Regions from separate parts of the Streptomyces sp. NPDC051452 genome, predicted to be linked through region 1. Evidence: riboswitches for the same ligand, from Rfam matches in the RefSeq annotation. Region 1 holds a riboswitch; each other region holds the start of a gene.
The links. A riboswitch is a leader RNA that binds a small molecule or an ion and turns the genes downstream of it on or off. The one in region 1 is predicted to bind cobalamin.
Positions count from the first base shown of each region.

Region 2: another riboswitch for cobalamin. It lies ahead of ACIBA9_RS12520 (cobalamin biosynthesis protein); the one in region 1 lies ahead of ACIBA9_RS11385 (ribonucleoside-diphosphate reductase subunit alpha).
Region 3: another riboswitch for cobalamin. It lies ahead of ACIBA9_RS00860 (ABC transporter substrate-binding protein); the one in region 1 lies ahead of ACIBA9_RS11385 (ribonucleoside-diphosphate reductase subunit alpha).
Region 4: another riboswitch for cobalamin. It lies ahead of ACIBA9_RS07650 (CbtB-domain containing protein); the one in region 1 lies ahead of ACIBA9_RS11385 (ribonucleoside-diphosphate reductase subunit alpha).

Region 1 covers NZ_JBITEB010000003.1:438,763-441,575, forward strand. The annotation lists gene ACIBA9_RS11385 (ribonucleoside-diphosphate reductase subunit alpha) at 1-1,480, opposite strand, end outside; cobalamin riboswitch at 1,605-1,746, opposite strand; gene mctP (monocarboxylate uptake permease MctP) at 1,885-2,813, opposite strand, start outside.
Region 2 covers NZ_JBITEB010000004.1:59,595-62,407, reverse strand. The annotation lists gene ACIBA9_RS12520 (cobalamin biosynthesis protein) at 1-932, opposite strand, end outside; cobalamin riboswitch at 1,032-1,174, opposite strand; gene ACIBA9_RS12515 (hypothetical protein) at 1,332-1,559, opposite strand; gene ACIBA9_RS12510 (anion permease) at 1,591-2,813, opposite strand, start outside.
Region 3 covers NZ_JBITEB010000001.1:195,074-197,886, reverse strand. The annotation lists gene ACIBA9_RS00865 (iron chelate uptake ABC transporter family permease subunit) at 1-752, opposite strand, end outside; gene ACIBA9_RS00860 (ABC transporter substrate-binding protein) at 749-1,798, opposite strand; cobalamin riboswitch at 1,853-2,031, opposite strand; partial or broken gene ACIBA9_RS00855 (short-chain fatty acyl-CoA regulator family protein) at 2,046-2,366, opposite strand; partial or broken gene ACIBA9_RS00850 (hypothetical protein) at 2,356-2,466, shown strand; gene ACIBA9_RS00845 (flavodoxin family protein) at 2,547-2,813, opposite strand, start outside.
Region 4 covers NZ_JBITEB010000002.1:526,590-529,402, reverse strand. The annotation lists partial or broken gene ACIBA9_RS07660 (acyl-CoA dehydrogenase family protein) at 241-429, shown strand; gene ACIBA9_RS07655 (enoyl-CoA hydratase/isomerase family protein) at 426-1,499, shown strand; cobalamin riboswitch at 1,605-1,752, shown strand; gene ACIBA9_RS07650 (CbtB-domain containing protein) at 1,790-2,011, shown strand; gene ACIBA9_RS07645 (CbtA family protein) at 2,033-2,785, shown strand.

The DNA of each region.
Region 1 (2,813 bases):
GGTAGAAGTTGATGTCCACCACGCGGTCGAGGAAGGTGACGGCCGTGCGGACCGTCTCGTCCAGCCGCTCCCAGTCGATGCCGTCGGCGGTCACGAAGGCGCCGAGGTTGACCGAGCCCAGGTTGCAGACCGCGGTCTCGCCGTCGTCGGTGACCTCCAGGATCTCCGTGCAGAGGTTGGAGGAGTGGACGACATGGCCCGCGGTCGCCGTCTGGTTGGCGGTGCGGTTGGCGGCGTCCTTGAAGGTCATCCAGCCGTTGCCGGTCTGCGCCAGGGTGCGCATCATGCGGCCGTACAGCTCACGCGCCGCGATCGTCTTCTTCGCCAGGCCCTTCGCCTCGGCCTCGCGGTAGGCGGCGTCGAACTCCTCGCCCCACAGGTCCACCAGCTCCGGCACGTCCGCGGGGGAGAACAGCGACCACGACGCGTCCGCGTTGACCCGGCGCATGAACTCGTCCGGGATCCAGTGCGCCAGGTTGAGGTTGTGCGTACGCCGGGCGTCCTCACCGGTGTTGTCGCGCAGCTCCAGGAACTCCTCGATGTCGGAGTGCCAGGTCTCCAGGTACACCGCGGCCGCGCCCTTGCGCCGGCCGCCCTGGTTCACGGCGGCCACCGAGGCGTCCAGGGTCTTCAGGAACGGCACGATGCCGTTGGAGTGCCCGTTGGTGCCGCGGATCAGCGAACCCCGGCTGCGGATGCGGGAGTAGGACAGGCCGATGCCGCCGGCGTGCTTGGAGAGGCGGGCGACCTGGTGGTAGCGGTCGTAGATGGAGTCCAGCTCGTCCAGCGGGGAGTCGAGGAGGTAGCAGGACGACATCTGCGGGTGCCGCGTACCGGAGTTGAAGAGCGTGGGGGAGGACGGCAGATAGTCGAGGCGGCTCATGAGCCCGTAGAGCGCCGCGACCTCGTCCACCGAGCGGGCGGTGTCGTCCTCGGCCAGGCCGGCGGCGACGCGCAGCATGAAGTGCTGGGGCGTCTCGACGACCTTGCGGGTGATGGGGTGCCGCAGCAGGTAGCGGCTGTGCAGGGTGCGCAGGCCGAAGTAGCCGAAGCGGTCGTCGGCGTCGACGTCGATCAGCGCGTCGAGCCGCGCGGCGTGCTGCCGGACGAACTCGGCGGTCCGGTCGGCGACGAGCCCCTCGCGGTGCCCCACGGCGACGGAGTCCGTGAAGGAGGTGACGCCCTGTGAGGCGGCCTCCTCACGGATGGAGAGGGTCAGCAGGCGGGCGGCCAGCCGGGAGTAGGCGGGGTCCTCGGCGATCAGTCCGGCGGCCGCCTCGGTCGCCAGCTCGCGCAACTCGGCTGTGATTTCGGAGGCAGTCCGTGCAGACCGGCCACGCAGCGCGGAGGCGGCGACCCGGCCGGGGTCGGCGTCGGGGAGGTCGACGGTCAGCTCGGTCAGGGTCCGCAGCAGCGCGGCACCGGGACCGTCGGTCTCCAGCTCGCTGACTGAAGCCGGTTCGGCTGGCGCGATGGTCACGTGGGGCTCTCCCTCGCTCGGCACGGGGACCTGGCGGAGGGCAGGGGGCAGCCACGAACGCGTACGGCGTGGCGTCCTCCGGCCCGCTCCACGAGGCCCGGACGTCTCAAGGCACCCGAACCGGACGGCCGGGTGCGCTGTCGGCAGGTCCTCGGACTGGCCAGGCGTGCGCTTACACGCAAGTACACCGTTGCGGGACAGTTCCGGATTCGCACCGGATTCCCCTGCGACGACAGCGAGGACGAGCATACATCTAGTGCCGGGCTGTCGTGGCACCCCCACATGTAGTGTCTGTTGCGTGTTGCGGTGGTATCGGAGCGTCAACTCGAGGCAGCACGGCGGGCCGCCGGGAATCCACTTCCCGGCGGCCCGCCGTGGGTGTCGTGCGCTGTGCCGAGGGCGGCTCAGTGGGCGTCCGCCGCGGTCACCGGCGGAAGCTCCACCTGGACCCCGGGGTCGCCCGCGTCGGCCGTGTAGTCCTCCGGCCGGGTCTCGTCGACGCCCTCCGGCGCCTTCAGGGCCCGCAGGACGAAGGTGAGGACGACGGTGACGACGACGTTCAGGACGAACGCCGTCAGGCCGATGTAGCCGATCTCGCCGATGCCGGGGATCTCCTTGGCGGAGCCACCGAAGTGAGCCTGCGTCGGCGAGGCCACCCCGTACGCGGCGAGCGTGCCGTACACCATGCCGACCGCCCAGCCGGCCAGCAGCGCCCAGCGGTGGAACCAGCGGGTGAACAGGCCGCCGACCAGGGCCGGGAAGGTCTGCAGGATCCAGATGCCGCCCAGCAGCTGGAAGTTGATGGCGACCGTCTTGTCCATGGTGAGGACGAAGACCAGCGCGCCCACCTTCACCAGCAGGGACACGACCTTGGAGACCTGGGCCTCCTGCTTCGGCGTGGCGTCCGGCTTGATGAAGTCCTTGTAGATGTTGCGGGTGAAGAGGTTCGCCGCCGCGATGGACATGATCGCCGCCGGGACGAGCGCCCCGATGCCGATCGCCGCGAAGGCCACGCCCGCGAACCAGTCCGGGAACATGTCCTCGAACAGCTGGGGGATGGCCAGCTGGCCGTTGGTGACCTTCACCCCGGCCGCGATGGCCATGAAGCCCAGCAGCGCCAGCAGGCCCAGCATGAGCGAGTACAGCGGCAGGATGGTGGTGTTGCGGCGGATCACCTCGCGGCTCCTGGAGGACAGGGTCGCGGTGATGGAGTGCGGGTACATGAACAGCGCCAGCGCCGAACCCAGCGCCAGCGTGGCGTAGGTCCACTGGGCCGCCTCCGGCGGGACGAGCGCGCCGCGCGGCTTGTGGGTGGCCGGGTTGATCTGGCCGA
Region 2 (2,813 bases), on a different contig from region 1:
CCCTTCACGAGTCGGCGCGCGGCGAGTGTGACGCCGAACGCGAGCAGGCCGACCCGGCGGGACAGCCGTACCGCCCGCTCGATGTCGTTGACATGGACGGGGCGCCCGGCCGCCCCGTTGAGCACCGGGCGGTGCTCGACCCGGCCGCCGTAGGCGAGCGTCCCGCCCAGGCGTACCCCGAGCGCGCCCGCGAAGGAGGCCTCCACGGGTCCGGCGTTGGGGCTCGGATGCCTTCGCGCGTCGGCCTTCCAGGCGCGCAGCGCGCCGCGCGGATCGGGCCCGGCCGCGGCGGCGAGTACGGCGGTCAGCCGGGCCCCCGGCCACCCGGCGACGTCGTCCAGGCGGGCGGAGGCCCAGCCGTAGCGGCGCAGACGAGGCGACTTGTGACCGACCATCGCGTCCAGGGTGTTGACCGCCCGGAACCCGAGCAGACCGGGCACTCCGCCCACGGCGCCCCAGACGAGCGCGCCCACGACGGCGTCGGAGGTGTTCTCGGCCACCGACTCGACCACGGCCCGGGCGATCCCGTCGGCGTCCAGCGCCTGCGGGTCCCGGCCGCACAGATGGGGCAGCCGCGCCCGGGCCGCCTCGACGTCACCGGCCCGCAGGGCGCGCCCGATGCCGAGTGCCTCCCGGGCGAGCGAGGTGCCGCCGACGACCGCCCAGGTGGCGGCGGCGGTCAGCGCGGCGGACGCGGCAGGCGAGGGGCGTACGGCCCGTGCGGTCAGCGCGCCGAGCGCGACGGCGCCGCCGGCGCACACCGCGGTGTGCACGGCGCCCCAGCCCCGGTGGTCGTGCCACAAGGCGCCTTCCACCGCGGCGGCGGCCCGTCCGAACGCGGCGACCGGGTGCCCCCGGCGCGGATCGCCCAGGATCAGGTCACCCAGCAGGCCGGCGGCGGCGCCGTACGCGTAGGAGCGATCGGCACCCATCGGCTCAGACGGCCGTGGGTAGGGGGGTGGGCCTGGTACTGGTCCTTCGGCGGCCGAGCATGGCGATCCGGGTCCTCACTCAGGGTGTCCACGCCCTGGTTCGACGAGATTCGGCGGTGAGAGTTCCTGGCTTCCCGGGAGTCTCCTCCCGGTGACAGTGGCGGGACCGCGCCGGATTCGCACCGGCTTCCTCTCTTGCCGCCGTACATGGCCCGGGCAGTCCACCATGCGCCCCGAACAGCCGTCAACCTGCCGTTGACCAGCCGTTGACCTGCGGGGGGAGGGAGCGCCGACGCCCGCCCCCGGCAGGCGTGGACACGCCGGAGGCTCCCCTCCCGGGCGACGGGAGGGGAGCCTCGGGCGTGTTCGATCAGGACGCGGCCACGATCGGCGGGCGGTTCAGGCCTTGGCCACGATCAGGTAGATGCCGTACGCCACCGCCGCCGCGCAGGCCGCGAAGCAGACGTAGGCGCCGGTGACCGCGAGGGTGGCCGAGCCGCCCTGGGCCGCGGCCTTCTCGCGCCGCGACAGGCCGTTGATGCCGAGGGTGAACAGGGCCACCAGGCCCACCGTGAACACCAGGCTGGTGCCGAAGACGGAGCCGAGGGCCGCCCAGTCGATCGTCATGATGTTTCCTTCAGTACCTGAGGGCTCGGGGTCAGACCGTGGCGGCCGGCGGGGTCGCCGGAGCGGGGACCGAGGCGGCGGGCTGCGCGGGGCCGGCGGCCTGCTGCGGGAAGGCGAGAGCCGACTGCTCGGCGACGGCGGCCGTGGGAGGCGGGATCACCGCGGCGATGGCGGTGGTCACCACCCCGGCCGGCTCCTCCGTCTCGGTGACGACGTCCGTGTGGTCGACGACCTCACGGCGGGAGATCTTCCAGATCGCGGCGCTCGCGGCGACCAGGAAGACGGCGACGAGGGCGGTGCCCCAGTCACCGAGGTCGGTGACCGATTCGGCGCCCGCGCCGACCAGCGCGGCGGCCGGCAGCGTCAGCACCCAGGCGACGACCATGCGGGTCGCGGTGGACCAGCGGACCACACCGCCCTTGCGGCCCAGACCGGCGCCCATCACCGAGCCGGAGACGACGTGGGTGGTGGAGAGGGAGAAGCCGAGGTGGGCGGAGGCCAGGATCGCGGTCGCGGCGCTGGTCTGGGCGGCGAAGCCCTGGCGCGGCTCCAGGTCGGTCAGGCCCTTGCCCATGGTGCGGATGATGCGCCAGCCGCCGATGTAGGTGCCGAGCGCGATCGCCAGACCGGCGGAGAGGATCACCCAGGTGGGAGGGTTCGAGCCCGGGGCGATGGCGCCGCCCGCGATCAGCGCGAGGGTGATGATGCCCATCGTCTTCTGGGCGTCGTTGGTGCCGTGGGCGAGGGAGACCAGGCCGGCGGAGGCGATCTGGCCGGCGCGGTAGCCCTTGCGGGTGGCCTCGCTCTCGGCCTTGTCGCCGATGCCGTAGGAGAAGCGCGTGGCCAGCATGGCCGCGAGACCCGCCACGATCGGCGCGGCGACCGCCGGGAGCAGCACCTTGGTGACCAGGGCGTCGGCGTGGACGGCGCCGAAGCCCGCGGAGGCGACGGTGGCGCCGATCAGGCCGCCCATCAGGGCGTGCGAGGAGCTGGAGGGCAGGCCCACCAGCCAGGTCAGCAGATTCCAGAGGATCGCGCCGACCAGGGCGGCGAAGATGACCTCGGGACGGATGCCGGTCTCGTCGACGAGACCCTTGGAGATCGTGTTCGCGACCTCCACGGAGAGGAAGGCGCCCACAAGATTGAGGGCGGCGGACATGGCCACCGCGATCTTGGGCTTCAGGGCGCCTGTGGAGATGGTGGTCGCCATCGCGTTCGCGGTGTCGTGGAAACCGTTCGTGAAATCGAACGCGA
Region 3 (2,813 bases), on a different contig from region 1:
AGCAGTGCGGTCACGGACAGGAGGACCAGGCGGGTACGGGCGACGTGGACTCCGAGTCCGGCGGCTGCCTCCTCACCGAAGGCGAACGCGTCGAGCGTACGGGCGTACCCGAGGCAGGCGACGAGGACCACGGCCAGGACGACCGCGCAGAGCAGTACCTGCCCCCAGTCGGCCCCGGTGAGCGAGCCGAGCAGCCAGAACAGGACGCCCCGGGTGGTCTCGGCGTCCGCGGAGGTCAGGACGGTGAACGAGGTCAGCGCGGAGAACAGCTGCATGATCGCCACTCCCGACAGCACGACCCGGTCGGTGCCGCCGCCGAGGGTGTGGCTGAGCAACAGCACCAGGGCGAAGGAGAGCAGCGCGCCGAGGAAGGCGCCCGCCGACAGGGAGATCACGCCGCCACCCACGCCCAGCACGACCACGGCGACCGCTCCCGTGGACGCGCCGGAGGACACGCCGAGCACGAAGGGGTCGGCGAGCGGATTGCGCAGCAGGGACTGCATCACCGCCCCGCACACGGCGAGCCCGGCACCGCACACGGCGGCGAGCAGCGTGCGCGGCATCCGCAGGTTCCACACGATGCCGTCCCGCAGCGGCGCCAACGTGGCTTCGCCGAGGCCGAGATGGGCCGCGACGGACGCCCAGACGTCTCCCGTGGAGATGTCGGCGGGACCGATCGTCACAGCCACGGCGATCGACGCGAGCAGCGCGGCGACTCCGCTGCCCGTCAACAGCCAAGCGCGCACGCTCACTTGGCGAGCCCGAAGTCGCGCAGACCGGCTGCGACCTCCTCGATCCCCTCGATGGTGCGGATGGACGGGTTCATCGCTTGTCCGCTCAGCAGGACGTACCGCTTCTTCCGCACGGCGGTCAGGTTGCGGGTGGCGGGGTTGGTCTCCAGGAAGCGGATCTTGGCTGCGGCGGTCTCCGCGGTCTGCTGCTTGCGGGTCAGGTCGCCGAGCACGATCACATCGGGGTCGCGGTCGGCGACCGTCTCCCAGCTGATCTGGGGCCATTCGTCGTGGGTGTCGGCGAAGACGTTCTTCGCGCCGACCGCACGGGTGATGGCGCCCGGTGCGCCGCAGCAGCCGGCGAGGTAGGGCGACTGGGAGTTGGCGAACCAGTACATGAGCGAGACGTCGGTGGCGTCGAGCCCGGCGGTGGCCGTGCCGACCCGCTTCTTCAGGGATGCGACCAGCTTCTCGCCCCGCGCCTCCACGCCGAACGCCCGTGCCAGGTCACGTATCTCGCCGTACACGGCATCGAGGGTGAACGGCTCGCCGCGCGATCCGTCGCCGCCACTGTCGTTGTCCTTGCCCGAGCAGTCGGACGGCGAGACATACGTGGGCACGCCCAGCTTCTCGAACTGCGCGCGGGTGGCGACCCCGCCCTTGCCCAGGGTGGAGACGAACGAGGCGGTGACGAGGTCGGGTTCGGCGTCCAGGACCTTCTCGAAGGAGGGCGCGTTGTCGGCGAGGCGCGGCACGGACGTGTTCGCCTTCGCAAGGCCCTTCATCACCGGGTCGGTCCAAGTGGCCGTACCGGCCATGCGGTCGGCGAGGCCGAGGGAGAGCAGGATCTCGGTGGTGCCCTGGTTGAGGGACACGGCCCGCTTCGGCGCCGCTGTCAGGGTGACCTTCCGGCCGCAGTTGTCGAGGGTCACCGGGTATCCGGCGGCAGCGGTCCTCGCCGGCTTCGCGTCGTCGGCATCGGAGGAGCCGCAGGCGGTGAGCAGCAGGGAAGACGCGAGGAGAAACGCCGGAGTGCGGACAAGGGCGGGGGTGCGGAGCACGGGCATGCCTCTGGGGTCGGGGCTCGTACGCGGAGCCTGGCCTACGGACGTCCCTCCACGCCGAAGCGCGGAGGTGCCAGCAGGTCTTCGGACTCGGGTTCGTCCGGACGGGACGCCTTCCCGGTCTCCCAGTGGCGTTGCGTGCCCCGCCCGTCCCCCTCACCGCTGCGCGTCAGTTCCGGGTTCGCACCGGATTCCCTGGCCTCGGATGTGGCTCGACTGGCCCGCTGAGGCTATCAAGTCCGTCGTACGGTCAGATCGTGCGTTCGGTCACGGGGTACGGCACGAACGTGCTGGTGTTCTGGTCGATCCGCAGCGGCCGGCCGAGGGGCGGTGCGCTCCGCTGGGGGCGGTCGAGGCGTTCACAGACGCGGCAGCCCATGCCGATGGGGGTGGCGTCGGAAGGGTCGGTGAGGTCCAGGCCGTCGGCGTAGACGAGGCGGTGGGCGTGGCGGATCTCGCGGCCCAGGCCGATGGCGAACGTCTTGCCAGGCTCGCCCCAGTCTCCGCGGTGCCGGGTGATCGCGCGGGCCGTCCACGGGTAGCGCTGTCCGTCGGGCATCTCGGCGACCTCACGCCCGGTCAAAGGCGCGCTCACCGGCCCGGTAACCATGCTCGCCTGGTCCTTCGTCCGCGACGAGCCGGCCCTGCGCGAGACGCTGCCGCTACGGGCCTGCCCCTTGGGGCCCGGTGTCCGGCGCTGGACCGGCTGGGCGGGGCCGACGGCCGGCCGCCGGCTTTCCCCGGCGTCACGTCACCGGTGTTCGGGGTTCTCGAAGTCCCGGCGGCATCCGGCGTCCCACGCGGCGCGCTGGTTGCCGTAGGCGGGGATGCCGCCCAGGTCCTTCAGCGCCCGGGCCAGGTGCAGCAGGTTCCAGGTCATGAAGGTGGTGTTGCGGTTGGTGAAGTCGTTCTCCGGGCCGCCCGATCCCGGATCGAGGTACGAGGGGCCCGGGCCCGCCTCCCCGATCCATCCGGCGTCCGCCTGGGGAGGGATGGTGTATCCCAGGTGCTGAAGGCT
Region 4 (2,813 bases), on a different contig from region 1:
CTCGCCCCTCACCGGCAGGCGCTCGACGGAGGGCTCCCCCGGCACCCCGCCGGCGGGAGCCCTTCCGCGTCCGACGCCACCCGTCGGTCCCGACGGTTCGCCCTGAACCTTCCAGGGCGCGCCCGACCCTGGATGCGGGGGCAAGGCCGCCGTGCGGGGAAGCCGGTGCGAGGAGGCCGGCGGTTCGGTCCTGACCCACGCCGACGGCGTGCCCGTGTTCCGGACGCTCACCTCCGGCTGCGGGTCGCCACCGACACCGGGTACTCGGTAGCCGACCGCGCGCTCGAGCCGCACGGCGGCTACGGCTACCTTGGCGAGTCCGGCATCGAGAACATCGTCCGTGGCCTGCGCGTCCACCGGATCCTGGAAGGAACCAACGAGCTCATGCGTGTCATCGTGTCCCGCGGCCCGACGGAGGCGTCCGGATGAGCGGCGGCGAGGAACCCGTCCTGCTGCACACCGACGGCCGGGCAGCCCACATCGTCCTCAACCGGCCCAGGGCCCTCAACGCCCTCAACCACGAGATGGTCCGCCGCATCGACGAGGCGCTGACCGTGTGGGAGGACGACCCCGCGGTACGCACCGTCGTCATCACCGGGGCGGGGGAGCGCGGACTGTGCGCGGGCGGTGACATCCGCGCCGTCCACGACGACGCCCGCGACGGCGATGGCAGCGCCGCGGCCGCCTTCTGGCGCGACGAGTACCACCTCAACGCCCGAATCGCCCGCTACGCGAAGCCCTATGTCGCCGTCATGGATGGCATCGTCATGGGCGGCGGCGTCGGTGTCTCCGCGCACGGCAGCGTCCGGATCGTCACCGAGCGGTCGCGGATCGCCATGCCGGAGACCGGCATCGGTTTCGTCCCCGACGTCGGCGGCACCTACCTGCTCGTCCAGGCCCCGGGCGAACTGGGCACCCATCTCGCGCTGACGGGCGCCGGGATCGGCGCCGCCGACGCCCTGCTGTGCGGCCTCGCCGACCACTACGTGCCGTCCGCCGCGCTCGGGCGTTTCCTCGACGACCTCGCGGACCTGCCCGTACGAGACGTCCTGGCCCGCCATGCGCAGCCGCCACCGCGAGGTGTGCTCGCCGGGCGGCGGGAGTGGATCGACGCCTGCTACGCCGCCGACACCGTCGAGGAGATCCTCGACCGGCTGCTGACCGACGGCGGCCCGGAGGCGAAGGAGGCGGCCGAGACCCTGCTCGGCAGGTCGCCCACCGCACTGAAGGCCACACTGGCCGCCCTGCGCCGCGCCCGGCGACAGGGAACGCTGGAGCGGGTCCTCGACCAGGAGTACCGCGTCTCCTGCGCCGCCCTGAGCACCCCCGACCTGGTGGAGGGCATCCGCGCCCAGGTCATCGACAAGGACCGTAGCCCGCGTTGGTCCCCCGCCACCCTCGCCGAGGTCACCGACGCCGATGTCGCACGCTTCTTCGCTCCGCTCGGCGACCGGGAACTGGGGCTGGCCGGGCCCGGGGCGGGCACGGAGGGAGTCTGACGAGCCGAACGGCCGCCGTCCCGCCCTCACCGGTCGGCGGCGGTCCCTGATGGCGGATATGAGAGAAAGGTCGCGGCCCGGCGGACGGACACGGTCTTGGCCATGTTCGCCACACACGCTACGGTCTTGACCGATACCGACGACGGCGAAACGGAAGCCGGTGTGAAACCGGCACGGTCGCGCCACTGTGTGCGCGGCGCCTCGGCCGAGGCGCCGCGCGAGTCAGACCCGTGGCCGTCGTCCACCGCACCACCGAGATGGGACGCGAACTCCCAGAGGAGGCCCCTGCCATGGCGCAGCATGTCGCCCAGCCGACAGTCACCACTCCCGCCCTTCCCACCAAGCTGCCGCTGAAGGCGATAGCTCCCTGGGCGGTCTTCTTCGGCATCCTGATGCTGGTCCTGCTCTACTTCGTCGGCGCCGAACAGGGCGCCACCTCCGTGTTCAACGGCACGGACGTCCACGAGTGGGTGCACGACGCCCGCCACCTCCTCGGCTTCCCCTGCCACTGACACGAGGGACGCCGCACAACCATGAACTCCCCAACCGTAAGGAATCTGCTCGTCCGGGGCATGCTCGCCGGCCTGGCAGCGGGCGTGCTCGCCCTGGTCGTCGCCTACCTGCTCGGTGAGCCGAGCGTCGACAAGGCGATCGGCTTCGAGGACGCCCACTCCCACGAGCACGAGATGGAGGTCGTCTCCCGCTCCCTGCAGTCCACCGCGGGCCTCGCCACCGGCGTCCTGGTCTACGGGGTCGCCTTCGGCGGCATCGCCGCGCTCGCCTACTGCTTCGCCCTCGGCCGCGTCGGCCGGTTCGGACCGCGGGCGACCGCGCTGTTGCTGTCCGGCTGCGCACTGCTCGCCGTGTACGTGGTGCCGTTCCTGAAGTACCCGGCCAACCCGCCTTCGGTCGGCGACCCCGACACCATCGGCAAGCGGACCAGCCTGTACTTCCTGATGATGCTGCTCAGCGTCCTCCTCGCGATCGCCGCCACCCTCCTGGGCAAGCGGCTCGCGCCCGCGCTCGGTACCTGGTGGGCGACCGTGACCGCGGTGGCCGCCTTCGCCGTCGTGATCGGAGTGGCCTATGGGTTCCTGCCGGCCGTCGACGAGGTGCCGAAGGACTTCCCGGCCGCCCTGCTCTGGCGGTTCCGGCTGTCCGCGCTGGCCATCCAGGCCGTGCTGTGGGGCGGATTCGGGCTGCTCTTCGGGGAGTTGGCCGAACGGCTGCTGAACCCCAAGCCGGTGACGGCGTCGGCCGCTCGGATGGTGCCGACGGCGCGCTGACCCACTTCCGGACAGCGTGAGGGCCCCG